One region of the Acinetobacter sp. B-6 genome, then DNA from elsewhere that is predicted to be linked to it. Evidence: predicted binding sites of a transcription regulator. Region 1 holds the regulator's gene; each other region holds the start of a gene.
What was found. Region 1 encodes PhoB, which activates phosphate uptake and scavenging genes when phosphate is short. Its sites were predicted from a motif close to TGTCATNAANCTGTCATAA; they were not measured.
Positions count from the first base shown of each region.

Region 2: the regulator PhoB is predicted to act here: its motif matches at 3,473-3,491, upstream of AC1Z3T_RS17135 (inorganic phosphate transporter).
Region 3: the regulator PhoB is predicted to act here: its motif matches at 2,366-2,384, upstream of AC1Z3T_RS04300 (porin).

Region 1 covers NZ_JBXPBY010000011.1:143,766-149,234, reverse strand. The annotation lists gene asd (archaetidylserine decarboxylase) at 1-796, shown strand, start outside; gene AC1Z3T_RS14695 (hypothetical protein) at 1,336-1,767, opposite strand; gene phoR (phosphate regulon sensor histidine kinase PhoR) at 1,784-3,142, opposite strand; gene phoB (phosphate regulon transcriptional regulator PhoB) at 3,168-3,878, opposite strand; gene AC1Z3T_RS14680 (TetR/AcrR family transcriptional regulator) at 4,153-4,830, opposite strand; gene AC1Z3T_RS14675 (SDR family NAD(P)-dependent oxidoreductase) at 5,044-5,469, shown strand, end outside.
Region 2 covers NZ_JBXPBY010000015.1:70,151-75,619, forward strand. The annotation lists gene AC1Z3T_RS17125 (GNAT family N-acetyltransferase) at 1-74, shown strand, start outside; gene AC1Z3T_RS17130 (capsule assembly Wzi family protein) at 151-1,608, opposite strand; gene AC1Z3T_RS17135 (inorganic phosphate transporter) at 1,802-3,427, opposite strand; gene AC1Z3T_RS17140 (YadA-like family protein) at 3,928-5,469, opposite strand, start outside.
Region 3 covers NZ_JBXPBY010000002.1:336,607-342,075, forward strand. The annotation lists gene AC1Z3T_RS04280 (alpha/beta fold hydrolase) at 1-620, shown strand, start outside; gene AC1Z3T_RS04285 (NAD(P)-dependent oxidoreductase) at 630-1,502, shown strand; gene AC1Z3T_RS04290 (YARHG domain-containing protein) at 1,584-1,850, shown strand; gene AC1Z3T_RS04295 (HIT family protein) at 1,879-2,295, shown strand; gene AC1Z3T_RS04300 (porin) at 2,515-3,621, shown strand; gene AC1Z3T_RS04305 (hypothetical protein) at 3,687-4,877, opposite strand; gene AC1Z3T_RS04310 (DUF2004 domain-containing protein) at 5,045-5,469, opposite strand, start outside.

The DNA of each region.
Region 1 (5,469 bases):
TCCACAGCAACAACTCAGCCGTGTGGTAGGTAAAGTTGCAGCCAGTGAAAATCCGATTATTAAAAATATAGCGATTCAAGCGTTTAAAGCTCAGTACGGGATTGACCTGTCGATCGCTGAACAAACGGATGCATTGAAATATAAGTCGTTTAATGAATTTTTTACGCGTGCCTTAAAACAGGGTGTGCGTGAAATTGATACAGACCCGAGTAGTATTGTTTCTCCTGCTGATGGTGCAATTTCACAGTTGGGTAAAATTAAAGATGGAGATATCTTTCAAGCCAAAGGTCAGAGTTTTACTGTAGACCAATTGATTGGTGACCCAAAGTTGGCTGCACCTTTTGTGCAAGGTGAGTTTGCCACAGTGTACCTATCACCACGCGATTATCATCGTGTGCATATGCCATTCGCAGGAACACTGACAGAAACTTTATATATTCCAGGTGAATTATTTTCAGTCAATCAAACCACGGCTGAAAATATTCCGGGCTTGTTTGCACGTAACGAACGTATGGTGTGTTTGTTTGATACTGAACTCGGTCGTATGGCTGTTGTTTTAGTGGGTGCGATGATTGTGGCAGGCATTGAAACTGTGGCAACGGGTAAAGTGAAGCCAACTGGGCGCTTAGAATTAAATCATCATGAATTAGCACTAGAAAAAGGTGCTGAGCTTGGACGTTTCTATTTAGGCTCAACTGCAATTGTATTGTTTGAGCAAGATAAAATGAATTGGGATGCACAATTTAAAGCCAACTCTGTTGTTGTGATGGGTGAAGCTTTAGGGCATACACTTTAATTTGCTTTATTTATAAGGGGTTGTGTTTTTTCATGTAAGAAATACAACTCTTCTTAAATGTTACAGTTGCCTATATAAAACCAAACGTCAAAATAAGTTAACCTGAGTTTGATAAAAATCCTTGATGAAAGATGGTACAGCCAAACCGCCTGATTATTCATACAAGTGATTTGGATGATTCATTTATTTTGTACTTTTGAATCATCGATGGTCTTGCGATCTTGAGGCGACATGGATGTCGCCATGTTGAGTGGGGGTATGAGGATGTACCCCTCGCTCATCGAAAGATTTTTGTCACTTTTCTCACAGTTTTTTGTTTAAGCACATTCTTGTTCATATACCCCTGCTAAACATGGCGAGCCGCAGGCTGATCCCAAAAATGGATGGAAACCCAGCAAGAATCTGCAAATACTTATTATTTTTCAATGTGTTGATGTGTGGTTGCATCGAACTCACATTATTTAAATTATGTCGAACTTACGTTAAGTGAATAATATTGATTGGTCTCATATAAAACTTGTTTTAGTTTTTAGAATAAATCAAAACCCATGTGCTTTTAAATAAGACAGTTTTAAAGCCTGTGCATCTGCTAAAGCGTTGTGTGGGTTTTGAGAAGGTACATGAGTTTCGATCGGATCTTGCATCCAAAGTTGCATGGAAAGTGGTGGTGTTCGTATACATTTTCCTGCTGAAAGCACTAAACTCCGCATAAATAAAGCGAAATCTTCAGGCCAATCTGCAATGATTTCAATCTGATCATATTGAAATAGAAAAATCTGCAAACGACTTTGAAATTTTTTGAATTGAATGGGTGGTTGGTTTAAACGTGGTATCACATGATCGTTTACCCAAGGTACAGGGTTTGGGCATTCTAAAACTTCATAAAAAGATTGATGCTGTTCATCGACCAATGCCAATGAAATCAGTTCACCACCAAAACCATTAAATTCACAATCTAAAAATAATTTCATTTGGATTAATCAAAAATCAGCCTGCAAAATCAAGGCGCTCTTTCGGGAACACCACTCTAAAAACTGAACCTTGGTTTTCTTTAGAATCAATTTCAAGATAAGCATTATGTTGCATTAAAACATGCTTTACGATCGCTAAACCTAGACCTGTTCCACCTGTTTGTCGGCTTCTCGCACTGTCTACACGATAAAAACGTTCAGTTAGACGTGGAATATGTTTGGGATCAATCCCAATGCCTGTGTCTTCAACTGTAAAATAACCATGTTCAGTGTCATCATGCCAACCAATCGTCACAGTACCGCCTTTAGGTGTGTATTTAATGGCATTGGTAATTAAGTTACTGAAAGCACTGGCGAGTTCTGCATCTGAACCAATCAGGTCACAATGACTGTCAATATCCAGATTTAAAGTATGTCCATAATCGACGTTATAGGCTTGCGCATCATCAAAAAGCTGATTCATTAAATTGGGCATATCAATAATTTGATTTTTCGCGACCTGTTTATTGCCTTCTAATCGCGAAAGTAACAATAAATCATTCACCAAAGCATTCATACGTCGCGTTTGTGACTGCATCTGTTCAAAGGCGCGTTTCCAACGAGGATTTAGATCTTCTTGGTCGGTAAAAGTTTCAATATACCCACTGAGTACAGTCAAGGGGGTACGAAGCTCATGTGAGATGTTATCGACAAAGTCTTTACGCATCTGCTCAAGATTATGCACACGGGTTACATCATAAGCGACCAACAAGCGACTTTCACTGCCAAAGCGAGTCAGTTTGATTTGTACATAATGTTCTTCATAGACCGAAGACTTTATTTTTATACCATCAGGTGATTGGTCAATATTATTAAAGTATTCAATAAAACTCGGCTGGCGGATAATGGTTAAAATATTACGACCACGATCTAAAGGTTGAATACCTAAAAGTTTTTCCGCAGCAGGATTCCACCATTCGATTTGATGAAGTTCATCTGTTAAAACGACAGCTTCAGCCAAAGCCACTAAGGAGGATTGTGCACGATCAATCAAGCCAACCATTTCAGCTTGAACAACGCGTTCTTGGCGCTGTGCACGATAGACATTAAATAGAAGCGCTCCCCAAATACCTTCGAGATTTGGCGGAGAATCATAAGGACGATTGGAAATCCATTCATTGACCAAATACAAAGAGCGCAATTGAAATATAAAAAAAACGGCAAAACCGATGGAAATACAAATCCAAAAATAACCGATCCCTAAACCAATAAATCCGCCAATCACCAATAAAAAAGCCAACAGGCGTAAGTCTTGTTTTGCAAACTCCCATAAACTGCTGTAGCGAAACTTTTTATGTTCACGTGCAAGATCTGGGACGGGATAGGGTTCATACATAGAAATTTATTTACCTTAACAGTGCTTAACCTATAGCGACATCTGCGCGTGTAGAGAAGCGATAACCTGTTCCACGAACAGTTTGGACATAGCGATCTGCGCCATAAGGTTCAAGTACTTTGCGTAAGCGACGGATATGCACATCGATGGTACGGTCTTCAATATAAACATTTCCACCCCAAACTTGGTCAAGTAATTGGGCACGTGTATAAGCACGTTCTGGATGGGTCATAAAGAAAGCCAACAAACGGTATTCTGTTGGTCCCATATCTAAAATACTGTCACCAAAACTAACTCGTTGGCTGACAGGATCAAGCACTAAGCCGTTCGCATCAATGGTTTTTTCACCACTCAATGCATTGGCACGACGAAGTACAGCTTTGATACGAGAAACTAATTCCCGTGTTGAAAATGGTTTGGTCATGTAGTCATCCGCACCTGCATCAAGACCTTGAACTTTATGGTCTTCTTCGCCACGTGCAGTTAACATAATCACTGGAATTTCTGCTAGATTCTCATCTCGTTTTAAGCGGCGACACAAATCTACACCACTTACACCACCGGGCATCATCCAATCGAGTAAGATTAATGATGGTCGTTGGTCTACGATCATTTGATGTGCTTGTTTTGCATCTTCAGCTTGCAGGCATTGAAAACCTGCCATATCCAGTGAGGTATGGATCATTTCTCGAATCGGAAGCTCGTCATCGACGATTAATATATAGTCATCTTTCACAACGCAATATCCTATGTATGAACGGTGTACCGTCTTTTATTTATGACAGGCTTATTACAAAGATTAATTATGACAGTATCATTGCAAAAACAAGATGTAGACGAATTTTTGCAAAAAAATGTGACAAAAAATGGGCGATGTGATGAAAATTAGATGACATTTTTAAATAATCTTTGCAGTTTCAGCTTAAAAAGAGCATCAAATTGGTGACTAAAAATGCAAATATGACAGTTTGATGACACCGTTATACTTACTTCACACTACTCAAATCAGTCTAGGGCTGAGGAGCAAAGGTATTAATCAATGACACAAAGACCACTTCACATGCTGAAACAATTTCGTCTAAGGACTGTTTAAAACCACCCATCACCCAACGCACAGCAATTTGTGTAACATAACCATTTAGACCAGTCGCAACCAGCGAAATTTCCTGTTCACTTCGTTCAATATGCGGCATCATCAGCGTCACAAAAGAGTGAATTAAGCGATCAAAACGTCCCATAGTTTCGTGAATAGTCGCATGATTATGTAATTCTTGAACCAGCATGGCATCGATATAAATAATACGAGCAACACGTGGGTCATTTTTTAACATGGTAAAAATCGCTGTCAAACCGCCTTTGATCATGTTTTTAGGCTCTGGCGCACCTTGCATCACGCCTTGCATCACGGTTTGTTGTAACTGTTCAATCAATTGTAAAAAAATAACTTGAAACAGTTCCTCACTCTTTTTAAATGACTCATAGAAGTAGCGTTCAGTAAGTTTTGCTTCATTACAAATATCTTTAACAGTCACGGAAAAGAAACCATGTGTTCCATATGCCGCGATGCCTGCTTCAATCAATTTTTCACGACGGGCGAGCTTTCTTTCAGACAAGGACATGCCTTTGAATTGGCGTTCTTTTGTGGTTTTATTTATGGTTTTCTTTTCAGTTAAGCGAGATTCAGTCATTGTAAAAAATTACTCGTGTCATGTTCGATTGTCACAAAGAAGTGGTTATTTTAGCAATAAAAGTCATTGAAACCTATTTAAGATTTTTTGTATAAAAAAACAACTGCTCATTCACAATATAATATTGACAATAGTTATTGTCAAAATTATATTGGGCAGGTGAGCTGCACATTATCAGTATTATTGTGTGCGGATTTTAATAAAGGATAGACAATGAAAAATTTTAAAAACAAAGTCGCTGCAATTACAGGTGCTGGCTCTGGTATGGGACAACAGCTTGCGATTTTACTGGCAAAAGCAGGCTGTCATTTATCAATCAGTGATGTGAATGAAAAAGGTTTAGCAGAAACGATCGAATTGGTTAAGCCTTATAATGTTCGTGTTACTTCAAAGAAAGTGAATGTGGCAAATGTCGAAGAAATGCGTACATGGGCTGCTGAAACCGTACAAAATCATGGCTCTGTGAACATGATTTTCAATAATGCTGGTGTTGCTTTAGGTTCGACGGTAGAAGGCGCGACCTATGAAGAGCTTGAATGGATTATGAATATCAATTTCTGGGGTGTGGTATACGGAACCAAAGAGTTTCTACCATACATCAAGAAAACAGGTGATGGTCATATTATCAATATTTCAAGC
Region 2 (5,469 bases), on a different contig from region 1:
TCACTGCTCAATATTTATATGATCGTATTGCGGCTAAAACAGGGTTTATTCAATATAAAAAAGCATTGGCTTGATCAGATTATGGGTTTATTCAACTTATTGAACTGTATACCTCAAGAACCAATGGTATACAGTTCAAATCAAGATAACTTAATGACCCAATAACGATTTATCTAAAGGAATTTCAATTGCTACAGAAGCACCAGCATCGTTGCCGTGTACATCCGAATCACTGACCCAACCATTAATTTTTAAAGGCATGGTCGGTTTAATATAATGCGTCCATGTTAAATCTAAAGCTTTAATCTTATCCTTTTCTGGAAATGCGAGATTGATTTCATGATCGCCAAATATTCCAGCTGATTGATTTACTTTGGCATAGATTAAACGTCCTGATAAGCGATTCATCACATCAAAGCGAATATTACCACCTAAGGAAATCATTTCTCCATCCCCGCCCATTGCATGTCCAAGTGGGAAACCTTGCTGATAATAACCATCTCCATAGATTCGATGACTATAAGAAATTCCGAGTGGATCACCATTCGTGGTTGTATCAGCCCATTCAGCATAAAACTGAACCGGCATATTTTTAAAACTTGTAGAGTAGTCTGCGCCAGCTAAATACATTTTCTTAGATGGTAAAAGCCCTGCTTCATCTTCACCCACATATTGCCCATAAAAACTGACTGGAACATTTAATAAGGATTGAAGGTTTAAACGAGCATCAAAGCCTGCGATTTGATTGGATTTATCTTCATCACCGTTTTCAAAGTTATCATTCCCTTTGATTGCATTCCAAAGTGAGCTCCAACTTTCTGGACGTCCATCACCGCCCCATTGCAAAATACGCGAAGCACCTAATTCTAAATAAGGTAAAGGCTGAGCTGTCAAACGGAAACCTAAAAGTTTAGCATCAGGCACGGCTTTATAATCTTCTAACTGTCCAGCAAAAGCTTGATATTGCCAAGGTCCAATCCAAGACAACCATTTAGATTCAAAAGCTTTTTGTTCAGCGCGTTGCGCGGTAAAACCGTAGACTGGACGGCTGGCATCACCACGAATCAAACTTCCATCATGCCCAGGTCCCCAATAAGTTGGAATTTGACCTGCAATCACCCATTGATTCCACAATTTTCCAGCAATGTATGAGCCTTCAACATTGACATCACGGCGATTGTCAATCTGAGGATCTTTTTCGCCATTCACACGCAGCTTGGCATCCCAGTTTTCACCACCACCATTAAACTCAAGTGAACCAACATATTGTGCTTTTTCACGATCGCCAAAAGCTTGCGGAATATTTTTTTGATCTGTTTCTGCAAATAAACCCAGTTTTGCTGTTTGATTATCAGCTTTTAATGCATTTTGAATTGAATCAATAACTTTTTGTTGTGTGTTGTTCGAAATCTTTGCTTGAGATAATGCACGTTGAATTTCATCACCACTCATTGGCCAAGTTGAAGTGCTGATTTGAATCACACCTTGTTGATTTAACCAGTTTAAATCTGTACGGATATCTTGATTATTTAATACAATTCCCTGAGCCAAAACAGGTAAAGACATTCCAAATAACACAGCAGCATACAGTGCTTTTCTTAAATACATGCTCATTTTTCTCAAGTGTGATTTACTGCCACACCATAGTTATTTTAAAAGTTTTTTTCAATGGTGAAATTGTGTTATTCGCATTGCAAAAACGCATACACCATTTGAAAAAAGTGTACCGAAGTACACTTTTAAATATTTTAAATGCCATGACAGCCAACATTCTTTTTCAGAAAAATCAATACGACTGCTTTTAATTAAATACTTTTAACAATAACCAGAACAATCCACCTGATAAACAAATGGTTGCAGGTAAAGTAAAGATCCAAGCAGAAAGAATGGTTTTGACAGTCGCAAAATTTAAGCCAGATTTGTTGGCAACCATCGTTCCTGCAACCGCACTATTCAGGACATGGGTTGTTGATACAGGCAAACCAAAACCATCCGCAGCAGCAATCGTTGACATTGCTACCAGTTCAGCAGACATGCCCTGACCATATGTCATATGATGCTTACCAATACGTTCACCCACAGTCACCACAATACGCTTCCAACCCACCATCGTACCTAGACCTAAAGCCAAGGCAACAGCAACTTTTACCCAGTTTGGAATATATTGTAAGAATGAATCGAGATTCTTGCGGTAATCTTTTACAACTTTAGCTTGAGCTTCATCCATTTTTGGAAGTTGATCAGCTTTATCCAAACGCTTGAATGCTGTTGTACTTAAGTACATATCATTGCGTAAAGATGATACTTCAGCTTCTGGAATATCCTGAAGATTTCCAAACTGACCTACACGCTCACCCAAATGATCGGTCAAACTTGCTAAAGCAGGAACAACCGCAGGATTTAACTCTTTGGTTTGAATAAACTTCGTGATCGTTGCACGAGCTTGCTCATCTGGAATATCAGCATGTTCTGCATAAATCGCTGTCGCTGTTTGACCAGACAATTGTGAGAATGACTGTAAATGCTGTTGGTCCAAACCACGGTTTAAAGAATAAGCCAAAGGCACAATACCAATCAAAATCAGCATGATCAGCCCCATACCTTTTTGACCATCATTTGAACCATGCGCAAAACTTACCCCTGTACAGGTAAAAATAAGAATTGCACGAATCAAAGGTGGTGGTGGTTTATTACCTTCTGGTGGTTGGAACAATTCAAGTTGCTTTTTAAACAGCTTTTTAACAATCAGGAAGACCACTGCTGCAAAGGCAAAACCAATTAAAGGAGAAAACAACAATGCTTTGCCGACTTTAATAACTTGATCCATGTCTACACCGCTTGCACCGCTGGATGCGTGCAAAATGTAGTTCATGATTCCGACACCTAAAATTGAACCAATCAAGGTATGAGAACTCGATGCAGGAATCCCTAAAAACCAAGTTCCTAGATTCCAGAGAATTGCAGCAATCAGCATTGCAAAAACCATTGCAAAGCCAGCACCACTACCCACATTCATGATTAATTCAACAGGAAGTAATGCAATAATCCCGTATGCAACAGCACCACTTGCAACCATGACCCCAAGAAAATTACAGAAACCTGCCCACATCACTGCAACTGGTGCAGGTAAGGCGTTGGTATAAATCACGGTAGCCACAGCATTAGCAGTATCATGAAAACCATTTACAAACTCAAAGCCTAAAGCAATGAATAAAGCAGTCGCTAAAAGAATGACTGAATAAAGACTTAAAGGTGGAACATGTGCTAAATCTGCACTAACTTGCACCCCGATATAAATCAAGGTTGCAATAATAATCGTCAGAAACACCGGCATAAAAAACTTCGGTGTAGGTACATGCACATTCGTCGATTTAGCAGCTTGAGACGATGATGCAGAATCTGAGACGGGAGGTAAATTCGAATTCATGCAGAAGGTAAGCGAATATTAGAATGCGCTTATTGTTCAATTAAATTGTGACAATTATATGACAAATAGCTCCCCAATGAAGTGAATTTTTTACTTTTTTCACTTCAGTATTTCGCAATACTTGCGACTCAATCTATATTTTTATTTATTTTATTCAATGATTTAAAATAATTAAATAAAATTAATTTGAGTAAATTTTTACATTTCACCCTGAAATAATATTTGTAATATTTCCGTCAAATATGACAGGTGACCAATATTTCCACTCAGTATCTGCGATATTTGTGACAATTTGATGAAAAAACAAACACTATTTTTGAATAAGCTTTGCTTAAATTTCGACAATACAATTTAGCGTTATACAAAATATAAAGGTGCAAATTTAAAGCCAACTTTCGCTTAGACTCGAAAAATATAACTATAAAAAACTCAGTCCCCGGAGGGACTAAGTTTTGAGGGAGTCACATGAAAAATGCTGAAATCAAAACTTCCTGTTTAGATTATTTCCATTGGTAGCCTACCGATACAGCACCGCCGATATTGCTACGGCTATCTGCAGAAGCACCCATTTTCCAGATGATCTTGTTGCTGTCGCTAATCGCACTAATACCCACTGCGACGGCTGTTTCACCGCGATAACCTGAAAGACCCGCACTCATCATGCTCATACCTGCTTCAGTTGGTTGCGGTAAATTACCCACAGCCATTGCGCCTGCAATCCCTGCATAGGTATCGTTGCGTAAATCATCTAAATTTTTGTTGGTATTGTAGAACGCTTGTTCAAGGTTGCTAACACGTGTATCGACTGCACCCAAAGCATCCCCTACATTATGATAAGTTCCACCAGCAACATTGTACGTTGGTGCTCCGATTGAACCATCTTGGTTCAATGTTGAGCCACCGCCGAGGTACTGTGCAACATTGCTATTGGTTTGATGCAACTGTGAACCATTAATCGCATCTGTAGAGTCTTTGCTAATCGTACCATTGGCTAAACCACTGACTTTATTACTGGTCCCATCAATAGTCACTTTACCGACATTGACCTGATTTGCCATGACTTGATTGGCAATCACTTGGTCTGCTTTTACCTGATTGGCTGTAACTTGATTTGCAGTTACCGAGTTCAAGTTAATGTCATCTGCCAAAGCCACTTGATAATTATTTGATCCATCTGCATTGGTACTACTGTTCACTACAGTATTTTTACCCGCAGAGACACTGGTCTTAGAACCTGCTACCTGCCCTTGTAATGAAGCAATGGCATCATGCACATTGTCTTTACCTGTGTTGCCAATATTGCTGGTGCTGACAGTACCATCTGCATTAACTTTTGCATTGCCACCCAAAACATTGGCAACACTTTCAGCAGTTCCATGAAGTTGGCTACCATTAACAGCTTCATTGGATGTTGCACTCACTTCGCCATCAGCCAACCCACTGATCTTATTGCTTTGTGCATCAGCTTTGATGTTACCTACGGTGACTGAGTCAAAGCTCACATCATCTTTGGTTGCCACTTGGTAATCAGTTGAACCATCTGCATTGGTGGTTTTAGTGATGGTGGTATTTTTGCCTTCAGTTACAGTACTTTTTGCGCCACCCACTTGACCTTGTAATGATGAAATTGCCTGATTGGTCGCATAGAGTTGTGAGCCATTGACTGCATCTGTACTGGTTGCACTGAGTTGCCCCGCTGCAACATTGACGATTTGACGCTCACCACCGACTTTACCGACACTGACCACACCATTACTCGCAGAGCCTACACCCGCAAAGGCATAGTCCTGACCAAGAATGGTCACTTTAGATTCAGAAGTTGCAGCACGATCTGTGGATTCATTGCCTAATACAACACTGTTGGCTTGAGTGGTGGTGATCGAACTACCTAATGCAACCGTTTTATCTTGTGCAACATTGTTGTTATAACCAATCACTACAGCATTTTCACCTGCTGCTTTACTCCCTACACCGACTGCCAGTGCATTTTTACCAGTTGCACCGTCATTGTTGTAGTTATCTGCTTGCACACCATCATCATT
Region 3 (5,469 bases), on a different contig from region 1:
TAAAAAATCTCATTGTACTCGCCAGTCCTATCGACAGTTATGCTTCTGGTGGAATTGGAAAACTGTATCAAAGAATCAATAGTCTGATTATCAAAAACCAAAAACTTAAAGATACACTTTATAAAGGAGGCTTACCGAGAAAACTGATCCATACTCCTGGTTTACTAAATGCGATTGGATTTAAAATTCTTGATCCCAAAGGCTGGTATGAAGGTCACAAACAATTATTACTCAATTTAGATGATCGAGCACTTTTACATGAGCATGCTACACTTGGAAATTTTCTCAATCATATGGTGGATTATCCTGGGGGTGTCAATCAAGATATGTTGTTTAATGTATGGCTTCAAAATCCACTAAAAAATGGTGTTATACAACTTAGCCGACATAAAATAGAACTTAAAAACATCAATTGTTCTTTGTTGGTGGGTGCTGGAAAAAGTGATCAAATGGTCACCGCCGATGCAGTTAAGCCTTTAATCGAATTGACAAATAGTAGCGATGTCACGTTTACTCTAATCCCTGGAGGACATTTAGGACTGATGTCTAGCCAAAAAAGTGCAGAAGAATTTTGGCCGACATTATCCAAATGGTTAGAACAACGATCGACTAAAAGTTAAGAGACAGTTATGAATACTACAGTTGCATTTATCGGTTTAGGTGCTATGGGCTATCGTATGGCAGCACATTTGCCTCAACATTTTGATACTGTATATGTATGGAATCGAAATTTTGAAAAAGCCAAACAACATGCAACTGCGTTCGGCACTCAGGAGGTAGCTTTAGAACAGGCTGTTCAGGCTGATATAATTTTTTCATGCTTACCCACCAGTCAAGATGTTGATGATTTAATTCAGGGACTAAAAATTAAATCAGGTGCGATCTGGGTAGATTGCACCAGCGGTGTGCCTGATGCCGCACGTCAACAAGCATTACAGCTTAAACAACTTGGTATTGAATTCTTGGATGCACCTGTAAGCGGACAAACCATTGGTGCTGAAAATGCCACACTCACCTTCATGGTGGGGGGATCGAATGATGCATTCCAACGCGCTTTGCCTGCAATGCAAGCAATGGGAAAACTAATCAAACATGTTGGCGATTCCGGTGCTGGATTTGCGGTTAAAGCTGTTAATAATATGATGATGGCAGTTCATTTATGTGCCGCCGCAGAAGGTTTCACCACACTCAAAGCGCATGGCGTAAATTTACATGAGGCATTAGATTGTATTAATGCTTCAAGCGGAAAAAGTGGTGTTACTGAATCAATCCTTCCCCAGCGTATTCTCAATAGAAGTTTTCCACTGACTTTTGGGCTACCTTTATTGGCAAAAGATACAGGAATTGCCATTGATTTAGTTCGCGAGGCGAAACTCTCCACACCAATTCTTGGCTTAACACAAAACCTAATCCAAGCAGCAAACAGCTTGGCAACACCAGACAGTGACTTTTCAACTGCGGTAAAAATGTATGAATCATGGAGCAAAATTACACTAGATTAATTTTTCGTCATTGAATAATCACAACCAGCCCCTATAATCTAATCAAGTGACACACGATTATGTCAATTTTGAGGCAAACTCATGAACAAATATTTTATTGCTACACTGTCTGCTTTATCCATTTTTGTGGGCACACAAGCTTTCGCAGATAATGCACAAGAATGCAAAAAATTGCAGGATGATTACAATGTGATTTATGCATCAAAAGGTTTCTGTTTCAAAGATCCTGAGGCAAAGGCAAAATATAATAATGACAATTGTTATACAAGTAAGCCTAAATTTACTGAAAAAGAGCAACAAAAACTTGACTCTATCAAGGAACGTCAGAAAGAATTGAATTGTAAATAATTACATTCATACATTTAAGGAAGTAAATATGGCTTATGATGATCAGAATATTTTTGCTCGAATTTTACGTGGCGAACTTCCAGCATTAAAAGTTTATGAAGATGATCATGTACTTGCATTTATGGACATCATGCCACAGGCAGATGGTCACACTTTAGTTATTCCAAAAACTAAAGCCATTACATTATTGGACTTAGAACCAGAAGCTGCTGCCTATACCATTAAAATTGTACAAAAAGTTGCTCAGGCAATTGAAAAAGCTTTAGATGCAAAAGGGATTGTTTTAATGCAACTCTCTGGCGCATCAGCTGGACAAACTGTGCCGCACGTACACTTTCATCTTATTCCAAGCTCTGTACACGAATTAGGTCGTCATGCTGTACAAATGGGCGATCAAGAAAAAATTAAAGTGTTGGCTGAAAAAATTAAGTCCGCACTGATATAAAATTTTTCTTTGTAAATGAGGCATTTATTGCCTCTTTTTTTTTATCAAAATTACATCAATATAAAGTTTACGTCATCAAATTGTCATTTATTCTTCACTTATATGTAACAAAGTTTACAGATACTGCATGCAAGTTAGTAAGTCATGTTCAAAACAAGACTTACTGAGTAAAAAAAAGTAACAGCAAACTCGCATTGAACATGTTTTGGAGAAATCTCAATGAATAAAGTGCTACTCGCTGCAGCAATCGCCACCCTTAGCATAAGCGCAGCTCAAGCAGCGCCAACATTGTATGGTAAGTTCAACGTAACTTTAGATCAAATCGATAATAATGGCTTTAAAGACGAAAGCGTAACCAAAGTAAACTCGAATGCTTCTCGTATTGGTGTAAAAGGTGAAGAAAAATTAACTGATAAATTATCTGCTGTATATTTAGCAGAATGGCAAATCAGTGCTGATGGTGACGGTGATGCATTCAGTAACCGTAACCGCTTTGTGGGGATTAAATCAGACGGCATTGCAACATTGAAAGTGGGTCAGTTTGATTCATACTTTAAAAATGCTGCAGGAAACAACCAAGATATTTTTAACGATCACAATGAACTTGATATGACTGCAATTTTGGTCGGTGAAGATCGTTTAAAGAATGTGATTGGTTTTGAAACTGATAAAAAATTATTGGCTGGTTTAGCTTTTAATATCATGTTCCAACAAGGTGAAGAATCTTCTGCATTAAACAACTCAGCAAAAGGTCAAAAAGGCAGCCGCGATGGCTTTGGTGATGGTATTTCAACATCACTTACTTATGACAACAAAGATTACGGTTTAGCAGCAGCAGTTGCAGGTAACTTCGGTGTAGCATCTAAATACAATGCTTACAACTCAGAATTAGGTAGCAACACAATTTATTCTGATGCGATTCGTGTTACAGGTTCTATCGACTTGAAACCAGCAGGTATCGATGGTTTAGTACTTGGTGCTTTATGGCAAACTGCTAAACCAACAGATGACACAGTTTCAACAACATCTGGTACAACAGTTACATCTTTTAAAGGCTTAAAAGAAAATGCATATGGCATCACTGCTGCTTATGTAATTCCATCTACGCCAATTAAATTGAAAGCTGAATATATTTCTGCAACAACTGAATTAGATGGTCGTGATGACCGTAAACAAGACTTATATGGTATTGGTGCAGACTACAACATCAACAAACAAGCTCGTTTCTACGGTGTAGTAGGTCAACAAAAGCGTGATTGGACTGCAACTTCAACACCAGAGAAGAAAAAAACAGTTATTGGTCTAGGTATGGAATACAACTTCTAATATCGAATCGAAGGTTTACATAAAAACGGCAAGTTTACTTGCCGTTTTTTTTACTAACACATTTTCTAAAAATCTCGAACCTTATCGAACCATACATTTACTATTTCTTGGTCTATATCAAATTTTGAGGCTTCAACAAGTTGCTGTACAGCAACTCCTGTATCTTCCCTTTCAACAGTTTCAATATTGGGTAATGTATTAATCATCTCTATAAGTTCAATAATTGATTCTTTCACATCTTGCTCATTCTGTGCTTTGGAGATTTTTTTTAAAGCAGATTTATATGCTTTGATCACAATTTTTGCATTTTTGTTTTCCCAGTTTTCAAATGGAATTCCATATTCAGTGCTAAACCATATTGGACTTCTCAGTTTAGACACCGAAGAATAATCCAATTGTTTTTCTTTAGCTAAATGCTTTAATTGGGTATTTAATGTTTTCCCAGTTTTTTCATCAATATTCCATGCAATGAAAGAGCTTAAGTTTTCCCAAGTATTTAAAGCAGGAAAGCCTTCCAAATTTACTGCATAGCGTATTCCAATACGTTCAAGTTGGTGAAGTTGTTTTAAACATGCTGTATTGGTTATATTCCCGGTTAAGTTCAAATTTTTCAAATTAGGAAACTGTAATAAGCTTTCACAATCAAAAGCCTGACCAATTGGTTTAACAATTACATCGAGTGAACTAATTTTTGCCAAGTCAGGAATAATTGGAAGATGGTACGCGAATACAGATTGATCTTTCTCAGTATTTGGTTCTATTCGAATATGATGAATTTCTTGCTTGGCCTTAATTTCAAAAAGCTCAATTTTTCCAGAGAGATGAAGTGAATATAAACTAATATTATTGCTCTGATCCAAAGTCAATTTGATCAGATCATCATTACTTTTTATTGCAAGATTACGAATTTGGGCATCACTCAAATCAAGACACAACGAGCGAGAGGGTTGCCAAAAGAAATTTTCAATTACTCTCTTCTTCGACCACTCCACAAAACTAGTATCATTTCCCCAATAGTAAAAAAATCTTGGCCAATCTCCATAAGGATGCAAATGCGCATTTTGTTGACCATGTGGTGTATAAAAGGTATTAAAGACATCCCAATCGATTACAGCATTTTCACCGACAAGAACATCAAACTTTTTCTTGTCCATGCCTATTCGCCCAATCGAGAAACTCCCTTGACCAGCAGGAATTTTGATTTGATGGCTATCCGTACCTGTTAAAGAAATATAAATGGGAGTATCTCTATCCATGTTCATCCATTATTTTTAAACTGCACTATTCATTTTTCAGCTAAAACTTGAGTACTGATGATTGTGCAAATAAGTATATAAACTCAATACTAAATATATCAAGCTTAAAGCTTTAGCTTTGTTTCATATTAGCAAAGTTATGAACATGTTAGGTTTAACTCTGTATTTCAGCTCTCCCAACTCAAATGATCTAAATGACCTTGATGATCTGTTTTAACCACCATCAGTTGATCAGATAATTCACGATTAACTGTGTAATCAAACACTGCAAAATACGATGTGTCATATTTCCCATCTGGATAAAGCCCTATCCTTGTTAAATATAACTTGTTTAAAAACTGTTGTGTCTTGTCTATTGAGTTGGAAATCCCGATGTGTGCTAAGAAATCATCACCCAATTCATCAAGATGAAAATCCACATATTCTTTGACAGTACCGTCATGCTCACCTTCAAAATTTTGTTGAATATAAGCGTGGTTGTTTTGGTCAAATTTTTCTATATTTTCTATAAATGATTTAACTCGTTCAAAATTTTCTAAACTCAAAGTATTCGCTTCAAAATTCAAATCGATTTGAACCACTTTTCCATTCA